3 regions of the Microbacterium sp. LMI13-1-1.1 genome follow, and region 3 is predicted to be linked to each of the others. Evidence: predicted binding sites of a transcription regulator. Region 3 holds the regulator's gene; each other region holds the start of a gene.
The links. The regulator LexA, encoded in region 3, represses DNA repair genes until DNA is damaged. The targets are predictions, from matches to a motif close to TCGAACANNTGTTCGA.
Positions count from the first base shown of each region.

Region 1: MRBLMI13_RS10765 (DUF222 domain-containing protein) is a predicted target of LexA. The motif match lies at 4,775-4,790, and genes of this name have one in related genera.
Region 2: MRBLMI13_RS17995 (HNH endonuclease signature motif containing protein) is a predicted target of LexA. The motif match lies at 2,609-2,624, and genes of this name have one in related genera.

Region 1 covers NZ_JBFPNL010000005.1:799,880-806,653, forward strand. Annotated here, with positions in the region: gene MRBLMI13_RS10750 (acyl-CoA dehydrogenase) at 1-1,757, shown strand, start outside; gene MRBLMI13_RS10755 (hypothetical protein) at 1,851-2,879, opposite strand; gene MRBLMI13_RS10760 (NAD(P)-dependent alcohol dehydrogenase) at 3,006-4,052, shown strand; gene MRBLMI13_RS10765 (DUF222 domain-containing protein) at 4,853-6,637, shown strand.
Region 2 covers NZ_JBFPNL010000008.1:131,161-137,934, forward strand. Annotated here, with positions in the region: gene MRBLMI13_RS17985 (ATP-binding cassette domain-containing protein) at 48-1,961, shown strand; gene MRBLMI13_RS17990 (hypothetical protein) at 2,041-2,490, opposite strand; gene MRBLMI13_RS17995 (HNH endonuclease signature motif containing protein) at 2,635-4,038, shown strand; gene MRBLMI13_RS18000 (glutamate-1-semialdehyde 2,1-aminomutase) at 4,083-5,405, opposite strand; gene hemB (porphobilinogen synthase) at 5,512-6,489, opposite strand; gene MRBLMI13_RS18010 (uroporphyrinogen-III synthase) at 6,486-6,774, opposite strand, start outside.
Region 3 covers NZ_JBFPNL010000006.1:558,005-564,778, forward strand. Annotated here, with positions in the region: gene MRBLMI13_RS16105 (S9 family peptidase) at 1-1,320, opposite strand, end outside; gene lexA (transcriptional repressor LexA) at 1,430-2,116, opposite strand; gene MRBLMI13_RS16115 (LysM peptidoglycan-binding domain-containing protein) at 2,398-2,760, shown strand; gene MRBLMI13_RS16120 (histidinol-phosphate transaminase) at 2,852-3,946, shown strand; gene hisB (imidazoleglycerol-phosphate dehydratase HisB) at 3,943-4,560, shown strand; gene hisH (imidazole glycerol phosphate synthase subunit HisH) at 4,557-5,198, shown strand; gene MRBLMI13_RS16135 (MinD/ParA family ATP-binding protein) at 5,271-6,774, opposite strand, start outside.

The DNA.
Region 1 (6,774 bases), on a different contig from region 3:
TCGTCGTCGCCGATCCGAGCCTGCAGATCAAATCGGGTGTGCAATGGGGGCTGTTCGGCTCAGCGATCCTGCAGCTGGGCACGACCGAGCACCACGAGAAGTGGCTGCCGGGAGTCATGGATCTCTCGATCCCCGGCGCCTTCGCGATGACCGAGATCGGGCACGGGTCAGACGTCGCCGCAGTCGGCACGACCGCGACGTACGACCCCGCGACGGAGGAGTTCGTCATCAACACGCCGTTCCGCGGCGCGACGAAGGAGTACCTCGGCAACGCCGCACTGCACGGCGTCGCGGCGACGGTGTTCGCCCAGCTGATCACGAACGGCGTCAACCACGGGGTGCACTGCTTCTACGTGCCGCTGCGCGGCGATGACGGCATCGACCTGCCGGGCATCGGACGAGAGGACGACGGGCTCAAGGGCGGACTGAACGGCATCGACAACGGCCGTCTGAGCTTCGATCACGTGCGCGTCCCCCGCACCAATCTGCTCAACAAGTACGGCGACGTCGCGGTCGACGGCACGTACTCGAGCGCGATCGACAGCCCCGGCCGTCGCTTCTTCACGATGCTCGGCACGCTCGTGCAGGGTCGGGTCTCGCTCGACGGCGCGGCCTGCTGGGCATCCGCTCTGGGGCTCAAGATCGCGATCACATATGCCACGCAGCGCCGTCAGTTCGACGGGGCAGACGGGCAGGAGGTCGTGCTCCTCGACTACGGCAAGCACCAGCGACGCCTCTTCCCGCGGCTTGCGACGACGTATGCGCAGATCTTCGCGCACGACGAGTTCCTGCAGAAGTTCGACGGGGTGTTCTCGGGTCGCACCGACACCCCCGACGACCGCGAGGATCTCGAGACCCTGGCCGCGGCACTCAAGCCGCTGTCGACCTGGCACGCGCTCGACACGCTGCAGGAGGCGCGCGAGGCCTGCGGCGGCGCCGGCTTCATGTTCGAGAACCGCCTCGTGGGTCTTCGGGCCGACCTCGACATCTACGTCACGTTCGAGGGCGACAACAACGTGCTGCTTCAGCTCGTCGGCAAGCGGCTGCTGACCGACTACGCCAAGCAGTTCACCGGCAAGGATGCTGCGGCTCTGGCCAAGTTCGCCGTCGGGATGACCGCGGGCAAGCTCTTCCACGGTGCCGGCCTGCGTCAGTTCGGCCAGTCGGTCGTCGACCTCGGGCAGGTCTCGCGTTCCGTCGAGAACGGCCTGCGCGAAGAGCAGCAGCACCTGCTGCTCGCCGAGCGCGTGCAGCAGATGGTCGCCGACATCGCCGGTCGTCTGCGCCCTGCGGGCAAGGACAAGGTGCTCGGCGCGAAGCTGTTCAACGAGAACCAGGCCGAGCTGATCGAGGCGGCCCGCGCACACGGCGAGCTGCTGCAGTGGGAGGCGTTCACCGATGCCGTCCACCGAGTCGATGACGCTGACACGAAGAAGGTTCTCACCTGGCTGCGCGACCTCTTCGGCCTGCAGCTCATCGAGAAGCACCTCGCGTGGCACCTCATCAACGGACGTCTCTCGACGCAGCGCGCCGCTGCGGTCTCGCGGTACATCGACCGCCTGTGCGCCCGGCTTCGCCCATACGCCCTCGACCTGGTCGATGCGTTCGCATACGAGCCCGAGCACGTCCGAGCGCCCATCGCGTCCGGTGCTGAGCGAGAGCGCCAGGACGAGGCCCGCGAGTACTACGCGGCGCTCGCAGCATCCGGCGATGCACCTGTGCTGGAGAAGACGCTGAAGAAGAACGCCAAGCGCTGACGCGGCTTTCGCAGAGCACGGAACCGGCCGGAATCGTGGGATTCCGGCCGGTTCCCTTCTGTCTGAGCCGCCGTCGTGCGGCGGCTCGGTGAGTTACGGCCCGGGCTGCGGCGGGTACGGCGCAGAGGGCGGCTGCTGACCGGGGACCGGCGGGTACGGATGCTGCATCGGCGCTGGTGGGTACTGCGCCTGTGGATATTGCGCGTGTGGGTATTGCGCGTGCACCGTGGTGTCGGGTGTCGTCGCTCCGGGCGCTCCGGGCGCTCCGGGCGCTCCGGCCGATCGCGCGTGAGCGACGACGCGCAGCAGCACCGCTGTGAAGGTCAGATAGATGAGTCCGGCCGCGGCTCCTCCGCCGTAGAGAAGAAGGCTCGGTGCGACGGTGTTCATGCCTCGCGGCAGCTCGAAGAGCGCAGGCATCACGGCATCGCGGGCCACGACGAGCAGGATGCTGCCGACGAGGAGCACGAGGGCGGGAACGACGAGTGCGAACCGCGACCAGCGGGTCACGGTGATACCGGCGATGACGAGCAGAGCCCCGGCGACGACTGCGAAGCCTGGCCCGGGGCGCACGTCGAACTCGAACCGCTGCAGGGCGAACAGCGTACCCTCGGCGATTCCCCAGGTGATCGACCAGGCGCCCGCAGCGAGCAGCAGTGGGGCGACGATCAGGCCGACCACGCCGAGCGCGGCACCCTTCGGTCGAGGATCCCGGCGGACGAGGGCGAGCACCAGGCCCATCGCCCCGAGCGCGGCGAGCACCACGAGAGGGAGGCCGTATACGAAGCCGTCGACCCACTCCCTGGGTGCGATGCCGTAGATCCATGACAGGGTCACGGGAAAGACGGCGACGATCAGCGGCACGATGCTGAAGATGCCGATGGCGATCAGGCCGGCTGAACTCCACACACCGGTGAGCACGACGAGGATGAGCAGCGCGAGACCGAGGATCTGCAGCAGCACAGGTCCGGTCAGCGACGCGAGGTCGCCGTCGCCGGCGTACGCGAAGAACGTGAGGATCATGGTCTGTCCGCCGACAGACAGCAGGATCAGGGCGATGGGAGTGAGCACGAGAGAGATCACGCTGGTGATCAGTCGAGCGGTCAAGGTCGAGCGGTGCATGGGACTTCCCCTCCGGAGTCGTAGCCCCAACGTATCGATCACACAGGGGTGGCGCACAGGGGTGGCGCACAGGGCGCCGCGAGTAGTGTCGATCTGGCCCACCCGACCCGACCCGAGGAGTCCGAGATGACCCGTGTCAACGCCTACGCCGCACCCAGCGAAGCCGCACCGCTCGAGAAGACCGTCATCGAGCGCCGCGAACTCGGCCCGAACGACATCCTGATCGACATCGCATTCGCCGGAATCTGCCACTCCGACATCCACACCGTGCGCGGTGACTGGGGTCCGCAGAGCTACCCGCTCGCACCGGGCCACGAGATCGCCGGCACCGTCGCCGCCATCGGGGCCGACGTCACGAAGCACTCCGTGGGAGACCGCGTCGGGGTCGGATGTCTCGTGAACTCGTGCGGAGAGTGCCGCAACTGCCAGCGCGGTGACGAGCAGTTCTGCTCCAACGGCGCTGTCTTCACCTACGGCAGCGTCGATCGCGACGGGACCATCACGCAGGGCGGATACTCCGAGCAGGTCGTCGTGACCGAGTCGTTCGCCGTGCGCATCCCCGACGCCCTCGAGCTCGACGTCGCCGCACCCCTTCTCTGCGCGGGGATCACCACGTACTCCCCGCTGCGGCACTGGAACGTCGGCCCTGGCACGCGGGTGGCGGTCGTCGGGCTCGGCGGACTCGGCCACATGGGCGTGCAGATCGCCCACGCGCTCGGCGCCGAGGTGACCGTGCTCTCGCAGACCCTCAGCAAGAAGGACGACGGGCTTCGCCTCGGGGCAGACCACTACTACGCGACGAGCGATCCCGAGACGTTCCGCTCGCTGCGCGGATCGTTCGACGTCATCCTCAACACAGTCAGTGCCGTCGTCGACCTCCGTGCCTACCTCGGTCTGCTGGATGTGGGTGGGTCGATGGTCTGCGTCGGAGCCCCCGCAGAACCGCTCTCGGTCAACGTCTCGTCATTGATCGGCGGACGGCGATCGCTCGCCGGATCGAACATCGGCGGCATCGCTGAGACCCAGGAGATGCTCGACTTCTGCGCCGAGCACGGCATCGCGGCCGAGATCGAGGTCATCTCGGCCGCGCAGATCAACGAGGCTTACGAGCGCGTGCTCGCCTCCGATGTGCGCTACCGCTTCGTGATCGACGCCGCGACCTTCGCGGACTGACGGTCGGAGAGAAGTCCCGGGGTGTTGCACCCCGGGGCTTCTCGCTGTCTCCGGGTGTTCTTTCCGGGGGTGTTCTTCCCGGGGCTTTCTTCTCTGGGGGTCTCCATCCCGCGGGTGCGTGCTCCGAGAGTGTTGTTCCCGGGTTCTCTTCTACCGCGTTCTCGTTCTCTGTTCTCTGTTCTCTGTTCTCTGTTCTCTGTTCTCGTTCTCTGTTCTCCGTCTCTGTCTCTGTTCTCCTTGTCTGTTGTCCGTCTCTGTTCTTCTTCTCTGTTGTCCTTCTCTGTTCTTCTTCTCCTGCTCTTCCCTTTCCTCTTCCCTCTTCTCCGTCTTCCTCTCCTCCGTCTTCCTCTTCTCCGTCTTCCTCTTCTCCGTCTTCCCCTTCTCCGTCTTCCTCTTCTCCGTCTTCCTCTCCTCCGTCTTCCTCTCCTCCGTCTTCCCTTCTCTCTCCTCCGGCTTCTCTTTTCCTTCTGTCCTCTCTGCTCCTCTGCTCTCCTCTCCCCGTCGTCAGGGCGCTCTCACCCTCCGGAGGTCCGTCCTCGCCGGGTATTCGCTGCCTGCCCGGCGCTCTCCTCGTCGTCGGAGTGCTCTCTTCCTCCGGGTGCTCTCCCTTCGAGTCGTGTCTCCGTGTCCATTTCCATGTGTCTCTCCGTCCGTTCTTTCTCGCTCTCGCGCCGCTCCCGTGGCTGTGGTGTGCGCGGCATCGGTGCGCTGTATTGGGAGATCGGAATATGTCTTTGATCTGGGGTAAAAGCGAGCGGTTTCGGGTCTCGAATGTCGGTGGTCCCCGGTTGACTGGGGGTATGAACAGCACCGCGGAGCTTTTGGATCGGGTCGTCGCCGACCTGGATGCGGTGCTGTCCGATGACGCGCTGGCGGGGTTGTCGGATGCGGACCGGGTCGCGGTGTTGCAGGGTGCGGGGGCGGTGTTCCGGCGTGCCGAGGCGGTGATCGTGGAGACGATCGCGACAGGAGATCCGGGCGACTTTCCGCATTCGGCGGGCTGCCGGGGGCTGAATGAGCTGCTGCAGCGGACGGTCGGTGTGGATGTGCGGGGTGCGATCCGGGTCGACAGGGTGGTCGATCTGGTGCGGCGGCCGATGAGTCTGGCGGGGGAGAGGATGCCGGCGCGGTGGGCGGAGATGCGGCTCGCGCTGTTGGACGGGGTGGTCGGGGTCGCGGGGTTTCTGGCGGCGACGGGTCCGATCGAGAAGGTGTGGGATCGGCTCACGGTCGATCAGCGGTTGGCGGCGGATGTTGCGTTGGCGGGGTGCGCCCGCGGCCACGGCCTCGAGGCGGGGCCCGGCGACGACTCGACCGGGGACGACGCGGACGTGGATGAGCATGCGGCGGGTCCGTCTCCGACGGTGCAGGATCTGAAGGCTCTGGCGGAGGATCTCGCGTCGATGTTCGATCCGGATGGTGAGGAACCGAAAGACGAGGACGCGCGGCGTCGTCGGGGGATCACGATCGGCCGGGTGAAGGACGGCATGCACGCAATCCGCGGCTACCTGACCCCGGACGCCGCCGCCCAGTTGCAGCTCATCCTGGACGCGATCCTCAACCCCAAGGGCGACGGACCGCCGATGCCGGGGGTGTTCTTCGCCCCGAGCGGGGGCTCCGGTGAGGACACCGATTCTTCGGACGCCGATTCTCGCGGTACCGACTCTCACGATCCCGACTCTCACGATCCCGACTCTCACGATCCCGACTCTCGCTATACCGACTCTCGCTATACCGAGTTTTGGGATCCCGACTCTCGCGACGCCGACTCTTCGTCTGCTGGTGCTGGTGCTGGTGCTGGTGCTGGTGCCGGTTCTGGCGTCGACGCTGACGTCGATAGGGGGCGCGATCCGGAGGAGACCGATCCGTTCAACTCCGACCCGCGGTCTGTGCTCGATGACCGCACCGCGGCGCAGAAACGTCACGACGCTCTCGCCGCAGCGCTGGCGATCGCGGCCCGGCACAAGGACATGCCCACCCTCGGTGGGGCATCACCGGTCGTCGTCGTCACGGTCGACGCCAACGACCTCGCCCACCATGCCGCTCATGCCACCGGTGCTGCCTTCGGGGGTGCTGTCTTCAGGAGTGCCGGCTTCGGAGGCGCCGCGTCTGGAGCGCGCGGCAATGGTGGGTGGGCGACGATCCCCGGTTCCGGTGCTCATGTTCCCGTCTCCGTCGCGGCGCAGGTCGCATGCAGCGGGGCGATCCAGCGTGTCCTCATGGACGAGGGCCGCATCATCGGGATCACGACCACGGATCGGATCTTCACCGTGCATCAACGTCGGGCGATCATCGCCCGCGATAAAGAGTGCCTGATCCCCGGATGCCATGTCCCCGCATCATGGTGTGAGATCCACCATGTCACCGAGCACGCCAGGGGCGGCCCGACGCATACGGATAACGGTGTGCCGTTGTGTTGGTGGCATCACCGCTCCCTCGGCACCTCGGGGTGGGAGATCCGGATGAACGACGGCCTCCCGCAGGTCCGCGGCCCGGCATGGTGGGACCCCGACCAGCGCTGGCGCACCCCACGACTCAGCCTGCCGTCACCCGCTCGAGTGCGCCGCACCTCACTTCGCATCTGAGCGCGTTTCGCTCGATGAACTTCGAGTAGAAGCGGTAGAACACGAGCCCGGAACCCATCGGTTGACGCGCGCCGTCACGTGAAACCCTCCCTCGCGTGACACTCACCATCACGTGGCTGTCACCACTGCGTGGCACC
Region 2 (6,774 bases), on a different contig from region 3:
TTTCCGGCAGGATAGACAGAACTGCCCACTGCAACGAGAGGTCGCAGATGCCCGACGGACAGGTGCTCGAGTTCACGCACGTCACGAAGCGCTTCAACGACGTGACGGCGGTGTCCGACTTCTCCGCGCGAGTCGAGCCCGGTGTCGTGACCGCTTTCCTCGGCCCGAACGGCGCCGGCAAGACCACCACCCTGCGCATCCTCCTCGGCCAGGTGCGCGCCACGAGCGGCACCGCCACGATCGGCGGAGTCTCGCATGCAGAGCTGCGTCACCCGCTGCGCACGATCGGTTCCGTCCTGGAGGAGACCGCGTATCGCCCTCGCCGCTCGGCCTCACGCCAGCTGACGATCGCTGCCAAGGCCAACGGCATCCCGCTCTCGCGTGTCGACGAGGTCCTCTCTCTGGTCGGTCTCGAGCACGAGGCCGAAGGTCGCATCGGCAGCTTCTCGCTCGGAATGCGTCAGCGGCTGAGCGTGGCACACGCGCTGCTCGGCGACCCCGGAGCTCTGGTCTTCGACGAACCGGCCAACGGCCTCGACCCTGAGGGCATCCGCTGGATCCGCCTCCTTCTGCGTCGCCTCGCCGACGAGGGCCGCACGGTTCTCGTCTCCTCGCACGTGCTGAGCGAGATCGAACAGGTCGCAGACCACGTGCTCGTGCTCTCGAAGGGCCAGCTCGTTCTCTCGAGCGGCATCGAGACGCTCGCCGACCCTTCTGCCGGTTCTGTCGTGGTCGACGCGGCGGATCGTGCCGCACTGAGGTCCGCGCTCTCGGCAGCGGGCCTCGAGGTCGAGGTGCTCCGATCGGGTCTCACGGTTCGCGGCAGCAACGCGGGAGCCGTCGGCGCCATCGCGGCATCGGCCGGCATCGCCCTCGCCACCCTGGTCCAGCGCGGCCCCACTCTCGAGGACGTCTTCATCGAGCTCGTCCGCGGCGGCAGGCTCGCGCCGCAGGCCATCACCGCCGCGCCGCTCGATTCCGCAGCGCCGGTCGCGGGTGTCGGAGCGCCTGTCGTCGATTCCGTGGCGCCATCCGAGTCGTCGGACGTGGCCGACTCCGACCACGCCGATTCCGAGACCCTTCAGGCTCAGGATGTCGCGGGGCCCGATGTGTCTGAGTCCGATGCAGCTGCGACCGATGCGGATGCGTCGGTTCTCTCCGAATCCGATGCGGACGCGACCGACGCCGCCCGCGCAGAGGCCGACGCGGCGGATGCCGAGGCCGACGACGCGGCTGATGCGGCGGATGCTGCTCGTGACGTCGAGTACGCCGCGGCAGAGCTCCGCTATGCGGCCGATGCCTCGGATGCGAACGACGCGGAAGATGCGGCCGACGTCGCCTCGGAGGCCGCGCATGCGGGCCGCGAGGACGCCCACGGCGATGATGACCCGGCAGGCGGATCGACCGAGCCGCAGACGCCCGCGGACGCCGAAGCGGCGAACGCCCAGCCGTCGTTCGACGACATCCTCTTCGGCACCGCCCCGGCAGACGCGCCGGACGCTCATGCCGCCGACCACACCGACGCCCGCGTCAGCGACGACACCGACGGTCATGTCGCTGACGCGACAGACCAGACTGCGAACGAAGACGGCACCGGCGAGCACTCCGGAGTCGAGTTCTTCGCCGAGGCACACGAGTCCGACGAGTCGCACGATTCCGACGAGTCCGACGAGTCGTCGGATGACGCGACGGCTGAAGCGTCTGGCGACGACGACCCTCGTTCGGCTGCCGTCACCTCGATGCTCGCTGCCGCTGCTCGCGCGTACTACGAGGACGAGCCCAAGGACTACCCGCTCGGAGAAGTCGACGCCTCAGCAGAGGCGGAGACAGAGGCGGATGCCGCTCCCGAGGCGAACGACGGTCGCGATGGCGAGCACCACGAACACCACGAGGGCGACCACCACGAGCACCACGAGGACGCGCACCACGAGCACCACGAGGGCGAGCACGACCGCTCCTGAGGTCACCCCTCGAGGGCACCGACGCGAACGCCCTCCGCGCCGTGAGGCTGCGGAGGGCGTTCGCTCGTTCTCGGATCGCTCAGGCGGGCCGTGGGCGGATCACCGGACGGCGACTCCCCTTCGAGACCGGCGTGGGCGATGTGGCCACGATCTCCTCGACGTCTGCCGGTTCATCCGACACGTCGAGTCGGAGCGCCTGGGTCAGAGCGAGGCCGTGCCTCGTCGTGAGGATCAGTCGTCGGTACTGCTCGTCGCCGGAGAGGTCGATGACGACGCTGGGACGTCGGCGTCGGATGAGGACGAAGTCGACGCTGCCCGCAGCCTTCCACGTTCCGGCGGCGAGCACCCCGGGGATGTGCGTTCCCGGATTCGGCACGCCGCGCAACCAGGTCCATGCGTCGTCGATCAGCTGGACCTTGGTGATGGTGTCGCGCACGAGCCTCACATTGTCGCGGTGGAAGCTCGCCGCACGTTCGATCGGCGAGAGCACGATCTCGAGTTGCGTCTGGTCCAGCAGCAACGTCACCATGCGTCCAGTCTGCCAGCGGCACCCTTCCAGATGTCTGTGTCTTGTTCACAGGAAGGCAACGATCCGTTGTCGGTTCCCACGATTCCACCTTCTTCCATTCCGATGTTCTGCTCGACCTTCGAACAAATCTACTAGAGTCGGAGCATGACATCCGCCACCGATTCCGACCTCGAGCGACGCGCTGAGCTGCTCGACTCGTGGGTCGAGAAGCGGCGACAGATCGCACGCCTCGAAGCCGAGGCGTCCGATCTTCTTGCCGAGCGGATGCGCCTGAGCCGGTCTGACTCCGACGAGAACCCGTTCCACCGCGACGCCATCCACAGGTCGATGATCGCGGAGTACTCCGCGGCGGGCCGCCTCACTCAGGGCAGCGTCGAATACGCGTTCACCGATGCCGGCGTCCTCGCCGCCAGCCACCCCGGTGTGCGTTCGGCTTTCAGGGCCGGCCACATCACGGCGGCGCATGTCCGCGAGATCGTGCGGGCCGCAGGAGTGGTCCGGGAGGCGGTCAACAACGGGCGAGCGGATGCCGATGTGCTGCCGCTGTACGACACGGTCGCGGTCATCGTGGCCGAACGGGAGACCCCTGCGCGAACACGAGCGCACCTGCGCGAGCTGGCCGCCGTCCTGGCAGGCTCCACGGTCACCGAGCGCCATGCGCGCTCGAAGTCGGAGCGCACCGTCACCGTACGCCCGGCAGGAGACGGTCTGTGTGTGCTGACAGTCGTGCTCCCCGAGCATCTCGCGACGGCGATCCTCGACCGGCTCACCCGACTCGCGCACGTCGTCATCGCCGGGCGGAACGACCGTGAGCCGACGCTCGATCCGATGGACGACGGCGAGAATCCGATCTATCCGGACGACATCGCGCAAGACGCCCCTTCGCGTGACGATTACGCGATCTTCGGCGACGGGACTTTCACAACCGATCCGACCGGCCCCGCGGTCGAACACATCCCGTCCGACACCCGCACGATCGATCAGGTGCGGGCAGATCTGCTGATCGACCTCCTGCTCGCCTCCGATCCGAGCGCGGCAAACGGCTCAGGACTCGACAACATCCAGGGGCGCATCCAAGTCACAGTCGCCGCCACCACGCTCGCGGGGTGCGACGATCGCCCCGCGCAGTTCGACGGACACGGGCCGCTGCACCCCGATATCGCCCGCGATCTCGCGGGCCGCAACGGCGGATGGTCCCGATTGTTCCTCGATCCGACCGGGCTTGTCGTCGAGACCGACACCTACCGGCCGACAGAACCCATGCGGCGGTTCCTGCGTGCGCGAGATCAACACTGCCGATTCCCCGGCTGCAGGATGCCGGCGCATCGGTGCCAGATCGATCACACTTTCGATCATGCGAAGGGCGGGCGGACGGAGATCCACAACCTCGCCCATCTGTGCGCGCGCCACCACTCTCTCAAGCATCCAGACGTCGCTGACGACCATCGTTGGACGGCGCAGCAGCTTCCCGACGGCACGATCGACTGGTTCAGCCCGCTCGGCCGCACCTATCGAGACTCACCGTCACGACGAGTCATGTTCGTCTGACGTTCGTCACGCCGTAGTCCGTCTCAGACCTGGGATCGTGCAGCTTACGCCTGTGCGCGGGCAGCAGCCTCGGCCGCGATCGGGAGCGCCGCTTCGATGCGCTGAAGCTCTTCCTCGCCGTGCGCGGCAGTCAGGAACCAGGCCTCGAACACGCTCGGAGGCAGCGCGACGCCCTGCTCGCGCATCGCGTGGAAGAACGGCGCGTACCGGAACGACTCCTGGGCCTGGGCCTCGGCATAGTCGCGAGGCGCTGAAGCACGGAACGAGGCGCTGAAGAGGTTTCCCGCGTGCGCGACGGCGTGGGTGACACCTGCGTCCGCGAGTGCGGCGTCCAGAGCGCCGGAGACCCTGGCTGCGGCGGCATCGACGGTCGCATAGACCTCGGGGGTCGCGAGCCTCAGAGTCGCCAGGCCGGCGGCGACCGACAGCGGGTTGCCCGAGAGCGTGCCAGCCTGGTAGACCGGGCCGAGAGGTGCCAGCAGGTCCATGACCTCAGCGCGTCCACCGAGAGCGGCCAGGGGCATTCCTCCGCCGACGACCTTGCCGAACGTGAAGATGTCGGGCAGGTAGTCCTCGCCGGCCGCGGCCTGGAGCCCCCAGAAGCCTGCGGGGTGCACGCGGAAGCCCGTCAGCACCTCATCGAGGATCAACAGCGCGCCATGAGCGTGTGCAGTCTCGGCCAGCATCCGGTTGAACCCTGGCAGCGGCGGAACCACACCCATGTTCGCGGCTGCGGCCTCGACGATCACCGCGGCGATGCGCGGACCGTGCTCGGCGAAGACGGCCTCGAGCGCGCCCGGGTCGTTGTAGTCGATCACGAGGGTCTGTGCGGCGATCGGCGCGGGCACCCCCGCGGAGCCGGGCAGAGCGAGAGTCGCGACGCCGGAACCGGCCGCGGCGAGGAGACCGTCGGAGTGACCGTGGTAGTGGCCGGCGAACTTGACCAGCAGGTCGCGTCCGGTGGCGCCGCGGGCAAGGCGGATCGCGGTCATCGTCGCCTCTGTGCCGGTCGAGACGAGCCGCACTCGCTCGATGGGCCGGGTCTCCCCGAACCGCACACGATCCGCGATCAGCTGAGCGAGTTCGACCTCGCCCTCGGTCGGGGCGCCGAACGAGAGTCCTCGAGTCGCCGCCTCCTGCACGGCGGCGACGACCTCAGGCTGCGCATGGCCGAGCAGGGCCGGACCCCACGACGCGACGAGGTCGACGTACTCGTTGCCTGCGGCATCGGTCACCGTCGCACCCGCGGCCGACGCGAGGAAGCGCGGCGTGCCCCCGACCGAACCGTATGCGCGCACGGGTGAGTTCACACCACCGGGGATCACCGTGCGGGCAGCGGAGAACAGGTCATCATTGCGGTCGGTCACAGCACACTCCTCAGCGATGCACGGAGCTCTCCCGGCATCCCCTCCAGGCTAGTCCGCAGAGCTGAGGGAGGGACTCAGACGACCTCGTCGAGTCGACGGACCGCTATCAAGGGCGTAGCCAGCGAGCGGCTTCTTTCGCCCAGTACGTCAGGACGACATCCGCGCCAGCGCGGCGGATCGACAGCAGCGACTCGAGGATCGACGCGCGGCGATCGATCCAGCCGTTCGCGGCAGCGGCCTCGATCATCGCGTACTCGCCGGACACCTGATATGCCCACACCGGAATGTGCACGGTGTCTCGCACCTCACGCAGCACGTCGAGGAAGGCCATGGCGGGCTTCACCATGACGATGTCCGCGCCCTCCTCCTCGTCGACGACAGCCTCTCGCACGCCCTCGCGGCGGTTGCCGGGGTCGAGCTGGTACGTGCGACGGTCGCCCTTCAGCTGCGAATCCACGGCCTCACGGAACGGACCGTAGAACGCGCTCGCATACTTCGCGGCGTAGGCGAGAAGCAGGGTGTCGGTGAAGCCCTCGGAATCGAGCGCCTCGCGGATGACGGCGACCTGGCCGTCCATCATTCCCGAGAGGCCGAGCAGCTGAGAGCCCGCCCGGGCCTGAGCCAGGGCCATCGACGCGTAGCGTTCGAGCGTCGCGTCGTTGTCGACGGTGCCGTCAGGCGCGAGCACGCCGCAGTGCCCGTGGTCGGTGAACTCGTCGAGGCACAGGTCGGTCTGCACCACGAGGGCGTCCCCGACCTCGGCCGCGAGCACCTCGGTGGCGACGTTCAGGATGCCTTTGGGATCGTCGGCACCCGAGCCCTGCGCGTCTCTGACTGCGGGGACTCCGAACAGCATCACACCGCCGACACCCGCCTCGGCGGCCTCGGTGGCGGCGGCACGCAGAGAATCGAGCGAATGCTGCGCGACTCCGGGCATCGACCCGATGGGGGCGGCCTCGGTGAGTCCCTCACGGACGAACAGCGGGAGCACCAGCTGCCGCGGCTCGAGGGAGGTCTCACGCACCAGACCCCTGACGGCAGGGGACTGCCGCAGTCGGCGCAGTCGGACGTCGGGGAAGCTCACGGCGCCAGCTCGTCCGCCGCGTGCGGGAGGGTGTAGCTCGACACGGCATCGATGAGCGCGTCGACCGTCTGACGATCGGCGACGACCGTGATCGGAAGACCTGCCTTGTCGGCATCCTTCGCAGTCCTCGGACCGATCGCAGCCAGCAGCGTCTCATCGGGGATCAGCGGGAACTGCTCGCGCACCTGCTCGGCGACCGAACCGCTCGTGATCAGGATCGCGTTGATGCGTCCGTTCTCGACGTCGCGCTTGATGCGGTCGGTGACCGGCACGCCGACGGTCCGG
Region 3 (6,774 bases):
TCGTTCTCGGTAGGCGCGCCCGTATCCCGTCGATCCGCCGTAGTTGACGTCGAGCACGCCGATGCCGCGGCTGGTCCAGAACGCGATGGCCGCGGACGAGGCGCCCGTCACATGGGCGGTCGGGCCGCCGTGCACGAGCACGAGGTAGGGCGGGAGCTCGTCGTCCGCGGCTGAAGCCGACGGATTCACGGGCTCGTAGACGAAAGCATGGACAGGGCCGTGAGCGCCATCGACCAGGATCTCTGATGCTGCGGGCATCCACGTCGGGTCGGCCGGCGTCGCTCCCGCGACCACCTCTATGTCGCCGGAGTCGACGTCGACGCACCAGACACCTGGCGCGGTCGTCGAGCTGTTGCCGGAGAGGAGCACTCGGGTGCCTGCGACATCATCGATGCTGACATGGCCGTCGGCGGGAACGGGGATGCGGTGGGCACCGCCGTCCCGCTCGATGACGTCCACCTCGTCGCGTCCGTTCGTGCGCACCGCCACGATGCGACCGTCGGCGAGCGGTCGATACCAGCGATTGCCGAGCACCCAGAGTCCGTACCCCGTGTCGGCGTCCGTGTCGGCGATCCGCTCTGCGGGACCGACCGCTTCGCGGCCGTCGACGTGCTGTCGGTGCAGCGCCCAGCGACCGGAAGGGTCATCCGAGTACAGGATCTCGCCGTCGTCCGTCCACTCCGGCTGGAGGGCGGCTCGCGTGGGCAGCTCCGTCCGGCCGGTGCCGTCGGAGAGCACCAGCGACGCGTGCTGCCACGGCATCCGTTCGCCCGACCATTCGACCCACGCGGCGCGAGTCCCGTCTGGAGACAGTGCAGGATGCGCGTAGAACGACTCTCCCTCCACGAGCACCTTCAGCAGCGTCGGATCGTCGGAGGCGGACCCGTCTGTCGGGATCTCGACGATGCCGCGCTGGTGCGGGTCGACCGAGAGGTCCTCCCGCACCGCGAACAGTCGCCCGTTCTGCAGGCGCAGGCCGCCATGTGCCGGCCCCGCGGGAGTCAGGGGCATCGGGGCGCCACCGCGGGGCATCCGATGCACACGCTGATCCTTGGCCTCGACGAAGAACAGTGTCCCGTCGGCATCCGCCGTCCACGCCCCTCCGCCGTACTCGTGCACGCGCGACCGTGCACTCCAGGGCGCGGGGAGGATCTCGGCGCCGCTCGAACTTCGTACGGTCAGGCGACCGCCCTCGGCAGGCACCGACTCGCCCCACCAGATGTCATCGCCGACGAAGGCGGCGCCGTCGATCCTCGGAGACGACGCGGCGATCCGGTCGGGAGTGAACGGAGAGGGCCAGGTACCGAACGGCGACGACATGGTTCGAGCCTATGGTGCACCGGCTCACGGCGTCACACAGGGTGGGTTTCGGGCCAGGCGACGAGGTCTCCGAGAATGCACGATCCCGGAGGCTCGTGTGCGGAGAGGGTCAGACGGAGCGGAGCACCGCGACGATCTTGCCGAGCACGACGGCCTCGTCGCCGAGGATCGGCTCGAAAGCGGAGTTCCGAGGCAGCAGCCACGTGTGGCCGTCTCGTCGCCGGAGTACCTTGACGGTGGCCTCGCCGTCGAGCATGGCGGCCACGATCTCACCGTTCTCTGCGCTGTTCTGCGAACGGACGACGACCCAGTCGCCATCGCAGATCGCGGCGTCGATCATCGACTCGCCCGACACCTTGAGCATGAACAGGTCGCCCTTGCCGACGAGCTGACGGGGGAGCGGGAAGATCTCCTCGACCTGCTGGTCGGCGGTGATCGGAACGCCGGCGGCGATGCGCCCGACGAGGGGAACCAGTGCGGCGTCTCCGACGGGCGTCGCCACATCGGCAGGGTTCTCACCGCTCGTGCCGGGGAGGTCGATGAGCACCTCCATCGCGCGGGTCTTTCCCGGATCGCGGCGCAGATATCCGCTGAGCTCGAGCTGACCCAGCTGATGAGTCACGCTGGACAGTGACTTGAGTCCGACGGCGTCGCCGATCTCGCGCATGCTCGGCGGGTAGCCGTAGTGACTGATCGACGTCTGGATGACCTCGAGGATCGCCATCTGCTTCGGGCTCAGGCTCTTCCGGCGACGAGTGCGCGGGGCGTCGGCCTCGGGGGCGGAGTTGTCGCTCATGGTGCTCCTCAGGTGTGCGATCCGGCGTCTCAGTTCGAATGTCGGAGGCCCGTGATGGGGTGTTCCTATCGAAACCGTATCCGAGAAACGTGACGATGTGGAAGATCTGTTCGAGCGTGTCGGCCGATTCTCGCACTTCTGTTTCGAAGAACGCTTGACAGATGTTCGAATTCGAAGATAACTTCGGTACGTAGCTTCGCATCCCCGGCTCCCGGCCGAGGCGCGGATGCGAACGCTACGCCAACTTCACCGCCCACGCGGTAGATGCAGAGGAGCACGACATGAGCACCATCACCTTCAGCAGTGCAGCAGTCCTTCCGGCTCGTCCGGCGACGCGGCTCCGGCTGACGGCGCGTGGTCGACGCGTCGTGCTCGCCGTCGCCGCGGTGCCCCTCGCCGTCGGAATCGCCTTCGCGGCGATCAGCGGCGGCAGCGCGATGGCCTCGGGCGAGCAGACGGCGACGGCGACGTTCGCGACCGTGACCGTGATGCCGGGCGACACCCTCTGGTCGATCGCAGAGGGCATCGCGCCCGAGGCCGATCCGCGCGACGTGATCGGCGACATCACACGGCTGAACCTGCTGCGCGGCGGGGAGCTGCAGATCGGTCAGGAGCTGGCGATTCCGGCGCAGTACTCGGAGTGAGCCCGATTTCGCCCGATTCGTGGAACGAGGCGGGGGAGTTCCCCTTCATACTCGGTCTCCACGGGCATTCATGGGGCGAACGCGGCCTACCATGGGAAGGGTGACTGCATCACTCGACGACCTGCCACTTCGCGACGACCTCCGGGGGCTCACGCCGTACGGAGCGCCTCAAGCGCCTCTCCCGATCGCACTGAACGTCAACGAGAACACGCATCCGGTTCCGGACGCCGTGGCCAGCGATATCCTCGATGACATCGCGGTCGCGCTCCGAGACGTCAACCGCTACCCGGATCGTGAGTTCACCACGCTGCGCGAGGGGTTCGCCGAGTACCTCGGCCACGGTCTCGAGGCGGATCAGATCTGGGCGGGCAACGGGTCGAATGAGGTCCTTCAGCACATCCTGCAGGCATTCGGGGGGCCGGGTCGTACGGCGTTCAGCTTCAGCCCGACCTACTCGATGTACCCGCTGATCTCGAAGGGGACCGGGGCGCGGTGGGTCGCCGGCGCCAGGCAGCCCGACTATACGATCACGCCCGATGAGGCGGCGGCCCAGGTCAGGGAGGTCGACCCCGATGTCATCCTCCTGTGCTCCCCGAACAACCCGACGGGCACACCGCTCGGTCTTGACGTGGTCGAAGCGGTCTACGAGGCATCGACGGGGATCGTGGTCGTCGACGAGGCCTACCAGGAGTTCGCGCCGCGCGAGGCGGCCTCCGCCCTGACACTGCTCGACGGGCGCCCTCGGCTCGCCGTGTCTCGCACCATGAGCAAGGCCTTCGCGTTCGCGGGTGCTCGCGTGGGCTACCTCGCCGCCGATCCCGCCTTCATCGACGCCCTGAGGCTCGTGCGTCTGCCGTACCACCTCAGCGCTCTCACTCAGGCGGCGGCGGTGGCCGCACTGCGCAACTCCGACGTGATGCTGGGCATGGTCGAGGAGATCGTCGAGCAGCGGGATCGCATCTCGGCGACGCTCGAGGCCCTCGGCTACACGCCGCACGAGTCGTGGTCGAACTTCGTCCTCTTCGGGGGCGTGGCAGAGCCTCAGAAGGTCTGGCAGCAGCTGTACGACCGGGGAGTGCTGATCCGCGACGTCGGGATCCCCGGACACCTCCGCGTCACCGCCGGCACCGAGGCGGAGACCACCGCGTTCCTCGATGCCCTCGCCTCGATAGGATCGGCTTCATGAGCACCCCCGCCCAGACCTCCCGCACCGCCACGCGTGTGCGCAGCACGTCGGAGTCCACCGTCGAGCTCGAGCTGAACCTCGACGGCACCGGTGCGAGCCGCATCGACACGTCGGTGCCGTTCTTCGACCACATGCTGACGGCGTTCGCGAAGCACTCTCTCACCGACCTCACCGTGCGCGCATCCGGAGACACGCAGATCGACGCCCACCACACCGTCGAAGACATCTCCATCGTGCTCGGTCAGGCGATCCGCGAGGCGCTGGGCGACAAGTCCGGGATCTCGCGCTACGGCGACGCGCTGGTCCCGCTCGACGAGGCGCTCGCCCAGGCCGTCGTCGACATCTCGGGGCGCCCGTACCTCGTTCACACGGGAGAGCCCGCCGGTTTCGAGCACCACCTCATCGGGGGCCACTTCACCGGGTCGCTGGTGCGCCACTCCTTCGAGGCGATCACGTTCAACGCCGGGCTGACGGTGCACGTGCGCGTCCTCGGTGGCCGTGACCCCCACCACATCGCTGAGGCCGAGTTCAAGGCGTTCGCTCGAGCATTCCGCCAGGCCAAAGCGCTCGACCCCCTGGTCGACGGCATCCCGTCGACGAAGGGTGCGCTGTGAGCTCGGCACCCAGGGTCGCCGTCTTCGACTACGAATCGGGCAACGTCCACTCGGCGGTGAAGGCTCTCGTCGCGGCGGGTGCGGACGCCGTGCTGACGCGCGATCGCAAAGAGGCGCTCGGGGCCGACGGTCTCGTGGTGCCCGGCGTCGGCGCGTTCCAAGCCGTCCGAGACGCGCTCTACGCGCACGGCGGCGACGAGATCATCGACCGTCGCCTCGCAGGCGGACGCCCCGTCCTCGGCATCTGCGTCGGGATGCAGGTTCTCTTCGCACACGGCGTCGAACGCGGGCATGATGCCGAGGGCCTCGGCGAGTGGCCCGGAGCGGTCACCGAACTCAACGCGCCCGTGCTTCCGCACATGGGGTGGAACACCGTCGAGCCGGGCGCCGACTCCGTGCTGTTCAAAGGCATCGAGAACGAGCGCTTCTACTTCGTGCACTCGTACGCCGCGCAGTCGTGGGAGCTCGATGTCATCCCGCCGTTCCCACAGCCCGTGCTCACCTGGTCGACCTACGGAGACCCGTTCCTCGCCGCCGTCGAGAACGGACCGCTCTCGGCGACGCAGTTCCACCCGGAGAAGTCGGGAGAGGCAGGAATCCAGCTGCTCCGCAACTGGGTCGACAGCCTCCGGTCCTGACGAGCGATACCGGGCGCCCCGGATCGAGAGCCCGTCGCACAGCTGCGCGTCGGTGACCGCCCGCGGGGCTGCTCAGAAACCGCGCGCGACCGCGGCTGCGGCCGAGAGCCAGGATCGCTGCGTCGGTGCCGCGAGTGCCCGAAGGCGCAGGTGGCCGTCGACCATCTCGCGGTCGAAGGGAATGCCGACGACTTCGCGCGCGAGAGGCTGGTAACCCGCGATCACGTCCGTCACCTCGGCCGGTGACGCCTTCGGATCGGCCTGGCTGACGATGACCACCGATTCCCGCGCGAGCCGCGCCGAGCGCTCGTCGCGGTCCTCGAGCGCCTCGAGCAGCAGGGCCCCGGCTTCGGCATGGTCATCGCGTGTCGTCGTCGCGACGACGATCTGGTCGGCGAGGTCGATCATCCGCAGCCACATGGGATCGGATTCGTCGTTGCCCGAGTCGATGATGATCAGGCGATAGAACTTGGCCGCGATCGCGTGGATGGAGTCGACGTCGGTGGGCCGGAGCCGGTTCTCGTGCGCGAGTCGGATCGGCTTCGACCGCAGGACATCGTATTTCTCCTGAGGCTGGTGGTGCACGAAGTGCGCGAGGTCCGCAGACTGTCCCTGGGCTCCGAGCAGACGCTGCGTCTGCGGAAGCAGTTCAAGCAGTGTGCGGTCGTGAGCCCCGGTCTCGGTGCGCCAGCCGAGCGTGCCGCGGGTCTGGTTGTTGTCCCATGCGAGTACGCCGGCTCCGCCGTACTGGGCGAAGACCGCTGACAGCAGCACGGTGGCCGGTGTCTTTCCCGCCCCGCCCTTTCCGTTGACGACCGCGACGGTGCGGGGTCCGGGCCAGTGACGGCTCACAGCGTGCTCGTCGTCGCGCACGGCTCGCTCGCGGGCGTTGGGTCCGAGGGAGAATCCGACGCGATTGAGCAGCCCGCGCCCGCCCTGGCGCGCGGGTTCCTCACGGCGCTCCTCCTGCAGGAACGAGCGTCGTCCCACACCCTGCTCACGCTGCTGACGGCGCGATGACGCCGAAGACGCCGACTCGGCCGCGGCGGCGTTCGGTGCCGGCGGGGTCGCGGTGGTCGGCACCGGCAGCGGCGGGGTGGGCGGGACGCCGGGGGTCTGGTGCTGCGGCACGCCATTCGCCGGGGTCGGCGTCGACGTCGGCGGGATGTTCGGGGCAGGGGCAGCGGCAGGGGCAGGGATCGGCCCCGCAGGGGTCGCCGCGGAACGGGCGTCAGCACCGGGAGCGACGGGGCTCTGCGGCCCCGCCCACGCGGCGGGAGGCGGTCCGGGAACCGAGGGGGCTGCAGGCGGTCGGGAGATCGGGTCGGAGGGGCTGACCGCTCGGGGAGTGCCGGCCGGCGGAGTCTCGGCAGATGCTGCCGCCCACGCCGCCGCCGCGGCTGCGCGCGTCCCGGGCAGGGGCGGGCTCGACGGCGCGTCGCCGTTCAGCGGTCGCTGGCGTGCATGGTCGGGATTCCCTTCCGGTGCGACCGGCCGCTGCGCGCCGTCATCCGGAGTCTCGGGAGGCAGCGCATTCCCGCGCCGCAGGGGTCCGCCTCCTCGCGGTTCCGCATCG